Regions from separate parts of the Glaciimonas sp. GNP009 genome, predicted to be linked through region 1. Evidence: predicted binding sites of a transcription regulator. Region 1 holds the regulator's gene; the other holds the start of a gene.
The links. The regulator sigma-54, encoded in region 1, starts transcription at its own class of promoters, with help from an activator protein. The targets are predictions, from matches to a motif close to TGGCANGNAANCTGCTTT.
Positions count from the first base shown of each region.

Region 1 (8,986 bases):
TTGACGCGTACCGGTTTTGCTGTCAGTGTCCCCAATGGTCATCAGGAGGTCAAATCGCGCGTTCACTATGTTACGCAGGCAAACGGCGGGCAAGGCGCTGCGCGTGAAGTCTGTGATTTAATTCTGCGTGCGCAAGGCAAGTACGCCGCCGCTTTGGCACAGTATTTGACCGGCGTCATAGAGGCGGCATGAAAAACCTGCGGTCAACTTTTCGCCTACGCTTCATGCTGCTGCTGACGGTGTGTGTGGCACTCACTCTCGGTAGTTTCTGGATCATGGAAGTGATGCGTAAAAATACAGAGCAATTATTGCCGGGTGCGCCGCGTGTTGCGCCTGATTATTACGTCGAAAATTTTAATTATGTGCAACTCGCACTTAATGGTCAGCCACGCTACAACATCTCAGGTCAACGCCTGACGCACAATCCCGCCGACGATTCATTTGACGTGATTCTTCCCGTCATTCGTAGCCTTGATAAACAACAACCGCCGATGACCTTGCGCTCCAATACTGCCAAAATCGAAGACAACAACAGTAAAGTGAATATGTACGGCAATGTGAACGCAGACCGCTCAGCGACGCCAAAGTCGTCAAAGCTTCATTTGCAGTCCGAGTACCTTCAGCTATTGCCAGATGATGACATTATGACAAGTAACAAGGCGGTCGAAATCACGATCGATCAGTCGAAAATGACCGGTGTTGGTATGTATGCCAATAATGCGACTATGCAATTACGCCTATTAAACAATGTCCGTGGCACCTATCGCGCAACACCGCGGCAGACTAAATAACTCACATGATTACCGGATAATCCTATTGAAGCCATTGTTGCTTTTAGTGCCAGTATCCCCTTTCAGGATTTTTATGAAACGTATTCTATTTTTAACCCTACTCGCGCTGCAACTGACTTGTATTTCAGGTGCCCATGCTGAAAAAGCTGACGCAGATAAACCATCCAACGTAGACGCAGACCAGTTCACGCTGGACGACGTAAAACAAGTAAAGATATTCACCGGCAAGGTGATACTGACCCGCGGCACGCTGATCATGAAAGCCAACAAAGTCGTCGTCACGACGGACCCATCAGGCTATCAATTTGCCACCTTATACGCACCTCCCGGTGGCTTAGCCACGTTTCGCCAAAAGCGCGACGGCGGTCCTGACTTATGGATCGAAGGTGAAGCTGAGCGAATTGAGTACGACGATAAAACTGAAATCGTTAAATTATTTTCGAAAGCGCAAATGCGACGTCTGCAAGGGACCAAAGTCACCGATGTTGTAAACGGCGAATTCATCTCTTACGATAGTCGCGTGGAGTTCTACTCGGTCAGTAACAATGTTTCCGGCAATAGTCAACCTGGCGCGGGCCGCATCAAAGCAGTCATCCAGCCGAAGAGTAAATAAGATGACCTCTACAAATTTAAGCACCTTGATCGTTAAAGGGCTGCAAAAAAGTTATGGCGCGCGCCAAGTAGTCCGCGATGTCTCTTTGAAAGTAAATAACGGCGAGGTCGTCGGCTTGCTTGGTCCTAACGGCGCTGGAAAAACGACTTCTTTCTATATGATCGTCGGTCTGGTGCCATCGGATGGTGGAACAATTGATTTAGATGGCGTTGACATCTCGCGTTTACCGATTCATCAACGCGCGGTGCTTGGCCTGTCTTATCTGCCGCAAGAGGCCTCTGTTTTTCGCAAGCTAACGGTCGAAGACAATATTCGTGCGGTACTTGAATTACAGCGGCCAAACGGCAAAGCACTGACCAAAGATGAAATCTCGGACAAACTCGATTCACTGCTACAAGAATTGCAAATTGAGAAATTGCGGGAAAATCAGGCATTATCTTTGTCCGGTGGAGAGCGACGACGAGTTGAAATCGCCCGTGCTTTAGCCACCAATCCGCGCTTCGTGCTTCTTGATGAGCCGTTCGCCGGTATTGATCCTATCGCCGTTATCGAAATTCAACGTATCGTCAGGTTCCTTAAAGAGCGCGGCATCGGTGTCTTGATCACCGACCATAATGTGCGCGAAACGCTCGGCATTTGTGACCGGGCATACATCATCAACCAAGGTAGCGTGCTAGCCAGCGGCAGTCCAGACGACATCATCGCCAACGAATCAGTGCGACGAGTTTATCTGGGTGAACATTTCCGCATGTAACGGATTCAACGGATTCCCTAGCGCCCATGAAACAATCTCTCCAACTCCGTACCTCGCAGCATCTGGCGCTAACCCCGCAATTGCAGCAATCGATTCGATTGTTGCAATTGTCTACGTTGGAGTTACATCAGGAACTTGAACATATCCTTTCGGATAACCCGTTACTGGAACGCCTCGACGATCCCCTGGACAATTCAGTGCGATTACTCGCCGACGGGGCGATCAGTACCAGTGCCTCAACAATGGATGCGCCACCAGGTGACAGTGAAGTAAGCAGCTCGCCAACTGAGCCTGAGGGCGGTGGTGAAGCGCCCGAGTCTGGCGAAAACAATCAAGAGAACGGCAATACTGACAGCGAATGGAGCTTTGACGACGTTTCCCGAACCTCCAAAGCCCCAGATGATGAGGATTCACGACCACAATTAGAAGCCTGCGAATCGACGTTGCGCGAACATTTGCTCAAACAAATGCGTGAAGCTGTTGATCAGCAACGCGACCGTGCATTGATCGAGTTGATCATTGATGCGCTTGATGAAAACGGCTACCTGGAGGAATCACTAGACGATATTTTTGCACGTCTTCCAGAGCAACTTGATATCGAGATAGAAGAATTGTCGATGGCCTTGAAGATGGTCCAAAGCTTCGACCCAACTGGTGTCGGAGCACGCAACGCGTCAGAATGCCTCGCATTGCAAATCAAAGCATTTCCCAAAGTAGCGTTCGTCACACGCCGACTGGCACTAACAATCGTTGAAGGTTATCTGACCTTATTTGCCCAGCGCGATTTTAATAAAATCAAAAAAGCGCTGGAGTGTGATGATGAAGATTTGCGCGAGGCACAAATTATTATCAAAAAATGTAATCCTCATCCCGGCGCGACCTTTGCTGGCGGTGCGTCAGATTATGTCGTACCAGATGTAATTGTCAGAAAAACAAAAAATGGTTGGCAGGTAATGCTCAACAATGACGTTATGCCAAGGCTTCGAGTTAATGCTCTTTATGCCAACATTCTCAAGCAGGGCAAGAGCGAGGGATCACTTAACTCGCAGCTACAGGAGGCAAAGTGGCTGATCAAAAATATGCGTCAGCGCTTCGATACCATACTGCGTGTAGCGCAGGCAATTGTTGAGCGTCAACGGAATTTTTTCTCACATGGGGCGGTTGCTATGCGACCTCTTGTGTTGCGCGAAATAGCTGATACACTAGGATTACACGAGAGTACTATCTCACGTGTAACTACTCAGAAATACATGCTCACCCCACACGGGATGTTCGAATTAAAGTATTTCTTTGGCAGCCATGTTGCTACAGAGGCAGGTGGAGAGGCTTCCTCAACGGCGATACGGGCGTTAATCAAACAACTGATAGGAGCGGAAGATTCTAAAAGTCCTTTCTCTGACAGCAAGATTGCCGACATGCTCGCGGAACAAGGTATGGTAGTGGCCCGTCGCACCGTCGCAAAATATCGCGAAGCTTTACGAATTCCGCCGGTCAATTTGCGTAAATCTTTATAGCTGTTTGCTTGTTTGCACAAACGTCGCTGTGTTCTGACTGATTGATTTATGGTTGATGAATAAATTGGTGATTCAACACTGAATTAATCGTCCCGGTCCGAACCGCCAACGACACACTTGATAGGAGCGCTGTATGAATTTCACAATTAGTGGGCATCACCTCGACGTAACTCCCGCCATTCGCGAACACGTGCTAAGCAAATTGGAGCGTATCAAGCGCCACTTCGATCAGGTCATAGATATTAGTGTGATCCTGACGGTAGACAAAATCACAGAGAAAGAAAAGCGTCAAAAAGCCGAAATTAATCTGCGCGTTAAAGGCAAAGACCTGCATGCCGAGAGCATTGCGCATGACCTTTACGCCGCCATCGATTTGTTAATCGACAAACTCGATCGACAAGTGATTAAATATAAGGACAAATTGCAGAATCATCAACATTCGGCAATCAAGCATCTACCTGAGGATTTGCCCATCGCAGCAACGTGATGGACGGGGTTCTCTAATGCGGTCAACGTAAGTATTGCTCAATAAATAAATTGAAAAATACTATACTGACAAATGAGCAAGGGCGCAGTTAATGCGCCCTTTGTCATTTTAAAATTATATTACTTACACACGCCCTGCCCGAATATGTTCGTAACACTTTGCATCGTTTAGCAGTGTTCGGAGGCATCGCCGAATGTCTCGAACGCAACCGGGTACACCTCAAACAGCGGCCAAAACAAATAACTAAGCAAGAAGCTTTATAACGTCACTCTCAAAAGAGTTTTCATAAAGTCGCCAGACCCGTAACTTTCCCAATTCGGTCCACATCAAAAATACCATGACGATGGTATGCCGCAGCCTATTGCTTTAATGCGCCAAAAACTTTTCCGATAATTGCACTGCCAGCACCGATCGGATCACGTCGAATCGCTTTTTCCTCTTCCCCTATCATGTAAAACAAGCCATCCAAGGTGCGCTGCGTGACATAGCCTTCAACAGTCGCCGCCTGACCTGGCACAAGACCCGTTTTACTGACCAATCCCATCGTCGAATTGTATTGTGTGGATACACCGTTACGGTCGGTGATTTTCTTTACTATCGGGAGAAATTTTTCTCCTAACGGGGTGGCAGTTTTCTCTCTGAAAAAATCGGTTACCGATGTGTCGCCGCCACTCAGAATATTCTTCGCATCCGTGACCGACATGGATTTCACCGCATTCAGGAGCAACGGCTTCGCCAATGGCACGGCAGACTCTGCGGCATGATTCATCGACACGACCAGATCATCCAGTTGTTGGCCCTTCCCTGTCATTTTAAGCAGCGGTCGTGCTTTCTCTAGCATCCCTGGCAATCCGATTTTTACTTTATCGTTATTTAAAAATCCGTTTTCGACGCCCAGCTTGGCAACTGCAACGTCCGCGCCTTTATTGAGCGCCGCCTTCAGTCCTGAGTTGGCATCCTGATTGCTCAAATCCGCCAAAGAAAATGCCATCGCGGCGGTAGAGACTAAAGAGATCACCAGACCTAAACGTAATGCCGGTTGAAAGATAAATTTCATGTAAAGTCCCTTTTATAAAGACGAAAAAGCAAACAAAAACACGCGCAAAAATATATAAGAAACATCAGCTGATCACTTCGCCGATCATCCTGTCAATGCAGCCATTGATCCAACTCAATAAAAACAGCGGTGCATTTTTATGTTCGTATGAGAATAACGCGACGACATGTATTGACAGAAAGTACGATAAGACGTTCAGATATAAAAACGTATATTGCTATGTATCATCGCATTGATATCTGCTGCGCCATCACGCAATGACGTAACGCGATTCAACAAAGGAGATTATAAATGTCCATCATCGACCAGAAACAACCGGCGATGTTCACGTATTGCATAACGATCGGTCATCCCCGCGATGTAATCGGCGACTTGACGCGCTTGCAATTGGACACTATCAACCTGTGGATCAGGGAGCCCTGGCTGCGTAACAGCTTGTATTAACTGATAATCCGGCGGCAGCAAAGCCGGTTCATTAACAAAGCAGTCAAATAACTCCACCACAATCCGCCTGGCCTTGCTGGTCATCCGATTGACTAGATAATGGCGATAAAGATTTTCACGCAAGAACTGTTTCAGTGCAATGGCCTCACGCGCCATTGGGTCCGAGAAAGCAATCAGTGGCGCCGCATCCCGCACGTCATCGACCGTCTGCGGTGCAGCAGCTTTAATGCGTTCACGCGATGTATTGATTAAATCGTTGATCAAGGCATTAATCATGCGGCGCACAGTTTCGTTGATCGCACGGCGTCCACGTAGTCCGGGAAAAGTCGTTTCGACCTCGCGATTATGACGTGCAAAAAAATCAATTTGCATCATCTGGTCAAGTGTCAGCAGTCCCGACCTTAAGCCGTCGTCAATATCGTGATTGTTATAGGCAATTTCATCCGCAAGATTGGCAACCTGCGCTTCCAGGCTGGGCTGTTTGCGCTGGAGGAAGCGATGACCAATATCGCCCAATCTTTTGGCGTTAGCCACTGAACAGTGCTTCAAAATACCTTCGCGCGTTTCAAACATCAAATTCAAACCGTCGAATGCGCCGTATCGTTGCTCCAGTTTGTCGACCAGTCGCAGACTTTGCAGGTTGTGCTCGAAGCCACCGAAGTTATTCATACAGGCGTTTAGGGCATCTTGTCCAGCATGCCCAAAAGGCGTGTGACCAAGATCGTGCGCTAACGAAATCGCCTCCACCAGATCTTCGTTCAGTTGCAGATTTCTGGCGATAGAGCGGGCGATTTGAGCAACCTCAATACTATGCGTCAGCCGGGTACGAAATAGATCACCTTCGTGATTAACGAATACCTGCGTTTTATATTCTAGCCGACGAAAGGCTGTGCAATGGACAATGCGGTCACGATCACGTTGAAACTCAGTGCGGGTGTTGGGCGCAATTTCGTCAAACAAGCGTCCCCGTGATGTCGCTGAATGTGCAGCATACGGTGCAAGAGACGCTTCTTGATTTGTCATGGGACGGCGCTAAGCGGGTTATTAAGCGATGGATTTAGGGGGATTAACGGACGGATTAATTGATGGGTTAACGGGCACAGTCGATAATTGTTGTATCGTCGCCAATAGTGGTTCCTGTGGCACCGTGCTAACCAATGATCCACCCAGTTGATTCATTAAAATGAATTTGATTTGACCATCTTCGTTTTTCTTATCGACCTGCATCAACTCAAGCCAGCGCCCTGCACCAAGATTCGGCGCGGCAGTTGGTAAGCCCGCCGCCCGCACTAACGCGCTCACGCGATCACGTGCAACGGCATCGATATAACCCAGACGGTGTGATAATTCAGCCGCCATGATCATGCCACAGCCGACCGCTTCGCCATGCAACCATACGCCATAACCCAGACCGGATTCGATAGCGTGACCAAAAGTATGTCCAAAATTCAAAATCGCTCGCAAACCACCTTCGCGCTCATCCTGTCGTACCACATCAGCTTTGATTTCGCATGAGCGCTGGATAGCGTAAGCCAGCGCTGCGCTATCGCGCGCCATCAATTTGCCAATATTCGCCTCGAGCCAATCGAAAAATGCGGCGTCAATTACCGCGCCGTATTTAATAACTTCCGCCAAACCGGCAGATAATTCGCGCTTCGGCAATGTTTGCAGTGTTGTGATATCCGCAAGTACTGCCTGAGGTTGGTAAAAAGCACCGATCATATTCTTGCCAAGCGGATGATTTATGCCGGTTTTGCCACCAACGGATGAATCAACCTGCGCCAGCAAAGTAGTAGGAATTTGCACAAACGGCACGCCACGCATATAAGCTGACGCCGCATAGCCAGTCAGATCCCCAATAACGCCACCGCCCAGTGCAACCAATGTTGTCTTACGATCACACTTTTCACTCAATAAGCGATCGAAAATCACCATCAGATTGGTCCAGTTTTTCTCTTCTTCACCATCTGGCAGAATGATTTCAACAACCGACTTGCCTGCCGAAAGGAGCGATGAACGCAACACATCCAGATACAGCGGGGCGACTACAGTATTGGTGACAATAGCAACCTGCTTGCCCTTGACCAGTCGGGCGATCAATTCACCATCCAACAACAGCCGCTGTCCGATCTCTATCGGATAACTACGCTCACCTAACTCAACTTGCAAGCTGACGGATAAAGTAGAAGTTGCTGCGTATGGAGATGCATTCAAAGTATTTTGTTGATTCATAGAAAAATTGGTAGAAAGATGGTCGCTTGAGGATACCGCGTTTGTAGCAGTCAGATCCGTTGCGTTATTGTTCATTAGCCCGACATGCTCATCGACGTTGACACGCGTCATATCAAGCTGAGACAAAATGCTATGAACCAAAAATTGTACGTTAGGACGGCCCGTATCAATGATGATATCGGCAATTTCCCGATAGAGTGGATCGCGCTGGCGCGACAACTCCTCTAGCCGTCTGCGAGGATCAGCTGTTTGCAATAAAGGACGATTTTTATCACGGCCTGTACGCTGCAAAATATGATGCACACTGGCGCGCAAATAGATGACAGTACCACAACTCTTTAACAAAGCCCGGTTGTCCGGATTTAAGATCGCGCCCCCACCCGTTGCCAACACGATATTTTGACGTGCAGTCAGATCGCGGATGACTTCTGCTTCGCGCTGACGAAAACTCGGCTCGCCTTCAATCTCAAAAATCAATGGAATTGAAGCGCCAGTACGCGCCTCAATCTCATGGTCCGAATCGATAAAAAGTTTGTTTAGTTTTCTCGCCAAAGCACGACCAACCGTGGTCTTGCCTGATCCCATCAGGCCGACCAGAATAATATTGCCTTTCATGTACACCGTACCATTTCACCACTAAGCCGTTTCGGAACCTGTTTCGTATCTTATTAGTCGGATTCGGAGTTGCCATTTCAATACGCTAACTTATCGTAGTAAAACTCAGAGAAGCGTTTCGCTGAAAATCCGATTACCAATAAACAAGTGTATCTCAGCTTTTGCGCTTTTTATCCAGCCTTTAGCCAACCAACAACAGATACGAACAAGTTCACTACAAATCCAGACACCCGCGTAAAGCCGGTATCTTTAGGCATTTAGCGCCCAGCGATCCGGTCTATGACGACTTTTGGTGTAAGGAAAATCAATAATTCCGTTCTTTTGTTAACAATTGCTGTTTGTTTGAAAAGATAACCCAGAACCGGAATATCTCCAAGCAAAGGCACTTTATTGACGGCATTCGAAATTGTTTGCGTGTAAATACCACCAATAACGACTGTTCCGCCATTTTCTACCTGAACCTGCGTTTGCACATGCTT
Region 1 covers NZ_JBTGUV010000004.1:1,850,225-1,859,210, forward strand. The annotation lists gene ACXX82_RS09045 (KdsC family phosphatase) at 1-192, shown strand, start outside; gene lptC (LPS export ABC transporter periplasmic protein LptC) at 189-791, shown strand; gene lptA (lipopolysaccharide transport periplasmic protein LptA) at 865-1,404, shown strand; gene lptB (LPS export ABC transporter ATP-binding protein) at 1,406-2,158, shown strand; gene ACXX82_RS09065 (RNA polymerase factor sigma-54) at 2,185-3,672, shown strand; gene hpf (ribosome hibernation-promoting factor, HPF/YfiA family) at 3,806-4,159, shown strand; gene ACXX82_RS09075 (DUF4197 domain-containing protein) at 4,518-5,216, opposite strand; gene ACXX82_RS09080 (deoxyguanosinetriphosphate triphosphohydrolase) at 5,502-6,683, opposite strand; gene aroKB (bifunctional shikimate kinase/3-dehydroquinate synthase AroKB) at 6,705-8,507, opposite strand; gene ACXX82_RS09090 (type IV pilus secretin PilQ) at 8,765-8,986, opposite strand, start outside.

Region 2 (8,986 bases), 870 kb from region 1:
CCAAAGGGAATCACGCTAAATATCCCGATGAGCCCAGAGCTGAAGGCGGCGTTTGCCAAACCAACAGATTCGGGTGATCCAGCGACTTATGCTGCAGTACCGGAAGCGCAAAAAGAATCTTCCAAGAAAAAATAAGATGCGGGCATCTTAAACAAAAAGGGGGGCGAAAGCCTCCCGTTTTATTTCCGATGTAAAAGTTGCTGTGATGCACAAATTTTTTTTTTAGTCCCAGCACTGTCATTGGTAATAATCACTAGCAGTCAGTCGAGCTGAATTAACGGTATGGAAGTGGATAGATTTTTTCGTCTGATAAGGCGAAAGAGAGTAGCGGCATAGCTAGCTATGCAATGACGAACAACTAAGCGGCCGAAAAAAGACGCCATTTATAACCGTCAAATTTGGCGGGACTGACTACTAGTGTAATAGAGGGACTCAATATGCATTACAACTGGAATTGGAACATTTTCTGGCAAATGTCTCCCGATGGTGTCAGCACCTATATGGAAACGTTGCTGGCAGGGCTGAAATGGACGCTAGCGCTGTCCGCTTTGGCGTGGATTATGGCGCTTGTGATTGGTACTGTCGTCGGTACGATCCGCACGATGCCGAATAAATGGGCCGTGCGCATAGCCAATGGTTATGTTGAATTATTCCGTAATATTCCATTGCTGGTACAAATGTTCCTGTGGTATTACGTGATGCCCGAACTGGTTCCGGCCGGACTCGGCAATTGGCTTAAAAGTTTGCCGAATGCATCGTTCATCACCGCGTTTCTCGCGCTGGGATTTTTTACTTCGTCCCGCGTCGCCGTACAAGTTTCTGCAGGGATTCATGCATTGCCACGCGGCCAAAAGCTCGCTGGCACAGCACTTGGATTGACACTTCCACAAACTTATCGGTTTGTGCTGTTGCCAATGGCTTTCCGAATTATCGTACCAGCGCTTACCAATGAATTTGCCGCGATCATCAAGAACAGTTCGGTGGCATTGACTATTGGTCTGGTTGAGCTGACTGCCGCCACCTATTCGATGCGCGAATTCACTTTTCAGACTTTTGAATCGCTGACTGGTGCAACGGTCATCTACATCATCATCTCTAGCTTAGCGTTGTTGTTAGCGCGGTTTTTGGAGAAAAAAACAGCGGTACCGGGTTTTATTACCTCCGGCAGCGCTAGCACGGGAGGTCATTGATCATGTTTGCGAATTTTGACTTTAATGTGATCGAACGGTCGTGGGTATATCTCTTTACGACTGGTATGAAATTTACGTTGATGCTGACCATTTCGGCGATGATTGGCGGTATTTTCTTCGGTACTATTTTGGCGATGATGCGTTTATCGCACAGCAAAACGATCTCGTTCATTGCAACCAGCTACGTTAACCTGATTCGTTCTGTGCCTTTGGTGCTGGTGATTTTCTGGTTCTACTTCCTGATGCCGTTCATTGGCGCCTGGATTACCGGCGCTTCACAACCGATTCAAGTCGACGCATTTTCATCCGCACTCGTGACCTTCATCTTATTCGAAGCGGCGTATTACTGCGAAATCATGCGATCCGGTATACAGTCGATTCCACGCGGTCAGGTGTCAGCAGGTTATGCACTGGGTATGAACTATTGGCAGATGATGGGCAACGTTGTTTTGCCCCAAGCTTTCCGCAACATGATTCCGATCCTGTTCACGCAAACGATCGTATTATTCCAGGATGTTTCATTGGTGTATGTATTGGGATCAGTGCCCGAGTTTGTCACCGTGGCGTCAAAGATTGCCCAGCGTGATGGCCGTCTGGTGGAAATGTATCTGTTCGTGGCAGTAGTTTATTTCGTGATGAGTTTTGGCTTATCTACGCTGGTAAAGAAACTGCAGGAAAAAGTTGCGATTATTCGATAACGTGCATCCGTTGTCGTTGCTTCGTAGCGCGGCAATAGAGAACACTTGCAAAACTGTATTCAGCAATTTGGAGAAAACTTCATGATTAAACTTAATAACGTCAGTAAATGGTACGGTCAGTTTCAAGTACTGACCGATTGCACCACCAGCGTTGCCAAGGGCGATGTTGTTGTCGTTTGCGGTCCTTCCGGTTCCGGTAAGTCGACCCTCATCAAAACTGTTAACGGTCTTGAGCCTTTTCAAAAGGGTGACATCACCGTAGATGGTATTTCGGTGGGAAATCCAAAAACAAATTTGTCAAAACTGCGCGCACGTATTGGCATGGTGTTTCAAAACTTCGAACTTTTTCCACATCTGTCGATTCGAGAAAATCTGACAATCGGTCAAATCAAGGTGTTGGGTCGCAGCGTTAGTGAAGCGACTGAAAAGGGTTTGAAATATCTCGACCGCGTAGGTTTGAGCGCGCAAAAAGATAAATTTCCGGGCCAGTTGTCAGGTGGTCAGCAGCAACGTGTCGCCATCGCCCGCGCGTTGTCGATGGATCCGATTGCGATGTTATTCGATGAGCCGACTTCAGCACTGGATCCTGAAATGATTAACGAAGTGCTCGACGTGATGGTTGGTCTGGCGCAAGAAGGCATGACCATGATGGTTGTGACGCATGAAATGGGTTTCGCCAAGAAAGTTGCGAACCGCGTCATTTTCATGGATCAGGGCCTGATTGTGGAAGACTGCAAAAAAGAAGAGTTTTTTGGTGCACCTCGCTCTGATCGTGCGCGTGACTTTTTGGCGAAAATTATCCATTAAGCAAAAAGCGAGCGCTCATCAGATGTTTGTGAAGTGCTTGTTAAGCAGTCACACAACGTTGTTGAGCGCTTACTACTCAATGCAGCGATATTTGTACAAATAGTAATTGCCACTAAGGTAACGTTAATAAAAGCCGCGTCAGGTTAAAGCTGAAGCGGCTTTTTCATGCGGGCAATGGAAATATCACGTTGACCTGAGAATAAGGAGCAATGAAAAGCGAATAGCGAATAGTGAATGTATGAAGACTGGAATCATTCGTCTTTTATATCAAAAGGGACTTTTCTCCCTAAGTGGGACGACGAAGTGCGGCTTAGATTCGCTTGGAATGGTGGTGGATAAGTCGCTCATCGGTGTCGCTGCTGTAAAATACTCACATTCCCCTAACGACGATGCCATGCTTGCCGCTAAACCCTATCTCCGTGCTTTAAAAATCGACCCGGTCAAAGAAATCGACTTTGATGCCTATCCTTTTTGTATTCCCGCTGTCCGAGAGTTAGAAAAGTTGGACTTTCATGCGGATGTGACATTTTTGGTCGGCGAAAACGGCGCTGGAAAATCAACGCTATTGGAAGCGATGGCGGTGGCATGGGGATTTAACGCTGAAGGCGGCAATCAAAATACCGGCTTTTCGACGGCTAACGCGCATTCAGATTTACACAATTATTTAAGAACAGTTAAAAGTTTCAAGCGTCCGAAAACGGGCTATTTTTTGCGTGCCGAAAGTTTCTTTAACGTCGCCTCTAACATTGAAGAGTTGGATGCAGAGCCCGGCCTTGGCGGATTAATTGGTCCGTCTTACGGCGTCAGATCGTTGCACAAACAATCGCACGGTGAAGCTTTTTTAGCGTTATTGCAAAACAAATTTCGGCCCAATGGCTTTTATATGCTGGATGAGCCAGAGTCGGCGCTTTCACCTAATCGACAGCTAGCAGCGCTGGCCATCATTCATCGGCTGGCGCAAGCTAACTGTCAGTTCATTATCGCGACGCATTCCCCTATTTTGCTAGCGTATCCAAACGCTAGAATTTATTTGCTGGATCAGAGCGGTCTGACAGAAACGCGCTATGAAGATACTGAGCATTACACGACTACCCGCCATTTCCTGAATAATCCGGCTGGCATGCTGGAGCAACTTTTTGCAGAAGAGAATGAAGATGACTGATAGCTTGACCATCACCCGACCAGATGACTGGCATTTGCATTTACGCGATGGTATTGTGTTGGCAAGCGTATTGCCGGATACGGCACGCCAGTTTGCCCGTGCGATTGTGATGCCAAATTTGAAGCCGCCCGTCACCTCTGTCGCGCAAGCAGCGGCATACCGGGAGCGTATTTTGGCGGTCGTACCGGAAGGTGTGTCGTTCGAGCCGCTGATGACGCTTTACCTGACCAACAACACGCCACCGGATGAAATTCGTCGCGCCAAAGAGAGTGGCTTTGTGCATGCCGTGAAATTGTATCCCGCTGGCGCCACCACCAACTCCGACGCCGGTGTGTCGGATCTCGCTAAGTGTTACAAGACGCTGGAAGTCATGCAAGAACTTGGCATGCCGTTTTTGGTGCATGGCGAAGTGACTGATCCAACCGTCGATATTTTTGACCGTGAAGCTGCCTTCATTGATCGTGTAATGCAGCCATTGCGTCGCGATATGCCGGAATTAAAGGTGGTTTTTGAGCACATCACTACTAAAGACGCAGCCGAATATGTTGCTAGCGCCGACGGGCCGATCGCGGCGACAGTGACGGCGCATCACTTGCTATACAACCGTAACGAGATTTTTAAAGGCGGGATTCGTCCGCATTATTATTGTCTGCCTATTTTGAAGCGGGAGACGCACCGTTTGGCGTTGATGCAAGCGGTGACGTCCGGAAGCGATCGTTTTTTCCTGGGTACTGATTCTGCGCCGCATGCAAAAGGTCTTAAAGAGCAGGCGTGTGGTTGCGCGGGTTGCTACACTGCATTACATGCTTTGGAGCTTTATGCACAAGCTTTTGATCAGGTCGGCGCGCTGGATAAATTAGAAGCTTTTGCCAGTTTCAATGGGCCTGCGTTCTATAACCTGCCACGTAACCAAGGGTTTGTGACGCTAAAACGTCAGTCCTGGACCATTCCAGCCGAACTGCCGATGGGAGGCGCGACGGTAGTGCCGTTGAATGGCGGGGAGTTAATGAGCTGGCAACAGGTTAGTTAGTTAACTGAGGAAACCGTTTGAGGCAACATGTGTCTACCGAAAATCGCACTGGCTGGTGCGATTTTTGCATGTAAACGCATGACTATGGCGTCTTGATGGGTTGTTATACTACCTACTAATGCGTCTGTTAGGATGCAGCTTCGAATAAATGATGTTTCACGGGCTTTGTAGCATGCATAACCTTCGTATCGTGGTTGTCAATCCAGTTGCCATAGAGGGCGACAACGATCCTGCGTTCATCGCGCAGGCGGAACGTAGCCACGCCCTGCGTATTGGATTGCTGGAGGCTGGCTACAACATCATTGCCTCGTTGCCAGCCGACCTTTACTTGCCGGAACGTATTGCGCAAATGCAACCGGACATGATCATCATAGACGCTGAATCCGACGCTCGAGATGTCCTGGAACATGTCGTCATTGCGACCCGCGATGCACGTAGGGCGATTGTTTTGTTCACCGAAGATGAAAAGAAATCCAGCATGGAGGCCGCTATGGCCGCTGGAGTTTCTGCATACATCGTGGCAGGGTTACAGACCGCTCGCATTAAGCCTGTGCTGGAGGTGGCGATGCTGCGCTTCAATCAAGAGCAGAAGCTTTTAACTGAGCTATCGGACACTAAAACAAAATTGGCTGATCGGAAGGTAATTGATCGGGCCAAAGGTTTGTTGATGGAGCGTCAACAACTCAGTGAGCAGGATGCTTATAAAAAATTGCGGCGCCTGGCCATGGATAAAAATTTGAAGTTGTCTGAAGTGGCGCAACGGATTATCGACGCCAATGATTTGTTGGGGTAACGTTCATCGCGAACGGAATCCCTGGATTCCTTGTTAATCCGTCCAATTTCTCCCTAGTTCTTACTCAGCTCTTTACATTTCCCCTTATGTTCTGCACCAATAAAAGCTAACACATTTGGTGCGGCGCACACACGCAGTGCATATTTTCGGACCAAATGCGATGAGTTGCTGCAAGGAATGCTGGCACGTTGTTTGCGTATAGTAGATTACGCGCCAATGCTGGCGCTTCTGGATATGGCCAACGGCGGTCTGTCCAACTAAGACAAAGGTGTCTTCCCGCAATGATTTGCTCATTGTGGGACGATGCCTTTTTTGTTGCCAAAACAAAGTGGAGCTACAGCAATGGAATCAAAAGTCGCAGTGCCTGAGAGCGCTCCAGCTACGTTAGAAAATGTTAAGCGCCGTCAACTCATTCAAACAGCGACGATTGCCGCAGGAGCCAGTATGTTGGGATTAGCTAGTAGCGGCGTTTGGGCAGCCGGCTCAGATAAGCCGGAAAAAACTGAGGTCAAGATCGGCTTTATTCCACTGACGGATTGCGCCTCTGTTGTCATGGCATCGGTGCTTGGTTTCGATAAAAAATACGGTATCAAAATTGTTCTGAGTAAAGAAGCCTCATGGGCTGGAGTGCGCGACAAGCTCTCCAATGGAGAGCTGGACGCCGCACACGTGCTTTCAGGTTTGATTTACGGCGTCCAAATGGGGATCGGCGGACAGAAAAAGGATATGGCTGTGTTGATGGGCCTCAATAACAATGGTCAAGCCATTACCTTGTCTAAAAAGCTGGCCGACAAAGGCGCTGTAGATGGACCATCGCTCGCAAAATTGATGGCTACCGACAAACGTGAATATACCTTCGCTCAGACATTTCCGACCGGGACGCACGCCATGTGGCTGTATTTCTGGATGGCGGCGAACGGGATCAACCCGATGAAAGATGCAAAGGTCATCACGGTCCCGCCGCCGCAAATGGTGGCCAATATGCGGGTGGGAAATATGGATGGCTTTTGCGTTGGCGAGCCTTGGGGGCATCGTGCGATTGTTGATGGCGTCGGTATCACCGCCATCACTACGCAGGAAATCTGGAAAGATCATCCGGAAAAAGTATTAGGTACTACCGCCGAATTCGTGACGAAAAATCCGAACACTTGTCGCGCGCTGATTGCGGCCGTATTAGATGCCAGCAAATGGATTGATGAATCGCTGGCAAACAAGAACAAAATGGCAGAAACGATTGCCGATAAATCGTATGTTAATACCAGCAAAGATGTGATCGATCAGCGCATTATGGGGCGCTATCAGAACGGCCTTGGTAAGACTTGGGACGATCCTAATTACATGAAATTCTACAACGGCGGTTTGGTTAATTTCCCGTATCTGTCGGATGGCATGTGGTTCATGACGCAGCATCGCCGCTGGGGTTTGTTGAAGAGCGATCCCGACTATTTGGCCGTTGCTAAATCGGTGAGCCAGATCGACCTCTACAAAGAGGCTGCAACGATGACAAAAACGAGTGTGCCAAAGGATGTCATGCGCAGTTCAAAGTTGATGGATGGCGTTGTATGGGATGGAAAAGATCCTAAAGCCTATGCGGCTTCGTTCAAGATCAGAGCCTAAGCAGAAGCGTCGCTAAGCGGCATGGGCTATGTGAATGGCCCATTTCCTCATACACATATGCATGGCTGAACTGGAGACTGAATGCATCGGATCCAGAGCATCGATTAATTCAGGAGTGACAATGAACACAATCGCAAATTCCGCCACGTGTGTCAATGGCAACGCCTCGGCAGTTGAAAAAGTGGAAGTGGGCAACTCTACGATGCTGGATGCGGCGCATCCAGCAGCAACGATGGCAGAAACCGAACCTGAGATCATGAAGTTATCGGCCAGAACGATGCGCCGCCGCTCTACCATGAGTCCGGGTCTAACGGCGGTCCTTGCACCGTTATTTGGCCTGGCATTTATGATTCTGGTATGGCAATTGATCGCGATCAATAATAGCCAGTTTCCTACGCCGATGGTGACGTTGAAGGAGGCGATAAAATTATTTTCTGATCCGTTTTATCGCACGAGTCCCAATGATCAGGGGATCGGCTGGAATATTCTGGCGTCTTTACAGCGCGTGGGAATTGGATTCGGTCTGGCCGCTTTGGTCGGGATTCCACTGGGTTTCATCATTGGGCGTTTTAAGTTTATGTCCAGTATGTTCGGACCGATTATCAGCTTGCTGAAACCGGTTTCTCCTTTGGCCTGGTTACCGATTGGTTTACTGGTTTTCAAGTCAGCCAATCCGGCCGCCATCTGGTCGATTTTCATTTGCTCAATCTGGCCGATGGTGATCAACACCGCAGTGGGCGTTCAACGTGTGCCGCAGGATTATATGAACGTCGCGCGCGTACTAAATTTATCCGAATGGAAGATCGTCACCAAGATACTTTTCCCCTCGGTTTTGCCGTACATGCTGACGGGTGTGCGGCTAGCGATAGGGACGGCGTGGTTAGTGATTGTCGCCGCCGAAATGTTGACTGGTGGAGTCGGTATCGGGTTCTGGGTGTGGGATGAATGGAATAATTTAAACGTTCCTCATATCATCATTGCGATTGTCGCGATCGGCGTGGTTGGGCTCCTGTTGGAACAGCTTCTGGTGGCGCTGGCGAAGGCGTTTACTTACGAGGAAGTCAGTACCTGATTGGATGTATAGACTCGAAGGATTGGCTGATGAATTGCAGCGGTAGCCGATCCTTCGAGTTCTGCTCCGGGTTATCAATAGACAGTAATAACTATGTGGTTTAAATACTGCATATAGATAACTGCAAAGCATCGACACAAAACATCGAAACAAGGGGAAAAAAATGGCACTCCGTGACGAAAAATTTATTGATATTCATCAGGCCGAAATGGTGTTTCACACGCGCAAAGGTGACTTCCACGCGTTACGTGAAATTAATCTGACAGTGCAAAAAGGTGAGTTCGTCACACTGATTGGCCACTCAGGATGTGGCAAGTCAACTTTGCTTAATCTCATTGCCGGCCTGTTGCAGCCGAGCACTGGTGTTTTGTTATGTGCAAATCGTGAAATTGCCGGACCATCGCCTGAGCGCGCTGTCGTGTTTCAAAATCATTCTTTGTTGCCATGGCTGAGTTGTTACGAAAATGTATTTCTCGGCGTTGAGCGGGTATTTTCTGCAACTGAAAATAAGGCCAGACTGAAAGATCGCACTAACGCAGCATTGGCGCTAGTCGGTTTGGCGACGTCGGCGCAAAAACGTCCGAATGAAATTTCGGGTGGTATGAAGCAGCGAGTCG
Region 2 covers NZ_JBTGUV010000004.1:2,717,417-2,726,402, forward strand. The annotation lists gene ACXX82_RS12785 (amino acid ABC transporter substrate-binding protein) at 1-135, shown strand, start outside; gene ACXX82_RS12790 (amino acid ABC transporter permease) at 438-1,190, shown strand; gene ACXX82_RS12795 (amino acid ABC transporter permease) at 1,193-1,888, shown strand; gene ACXX82_RS12800 (amino acid ABC transporter ATP-binding protein) at 1,970-2,695, shown strand; gene ACXX82_RS12805 (AAA family ATPase) at 3,090-3,857, shown strand; gene pyrC (dihydroorotase) at 3,850-4,887, shown strand; gene ACXX82_RS12815 (ANTAR domain-containing response regulator) at 5,060-5,680, shown strand; gene ACXX82_RS12820 (CmpA/NrtA family ABC transporter substrate-binding protein) at 6,023-7,297, shown strand; gene ntrB (nitrate ABC transporter permease) at 7,575-8,369, shown strand; gene ACXX82_RS12830 (ABC transporter ATP-binding protein) at 8,533-8,986, shown strand, end outside.
Region 2: the regulator sigma-54 is predicted to act here: its motif matches at 5,862-5,879, upstream of ACXX82_RS12820 (CmpA/NrtA family ABC transporter substrate-binding protein).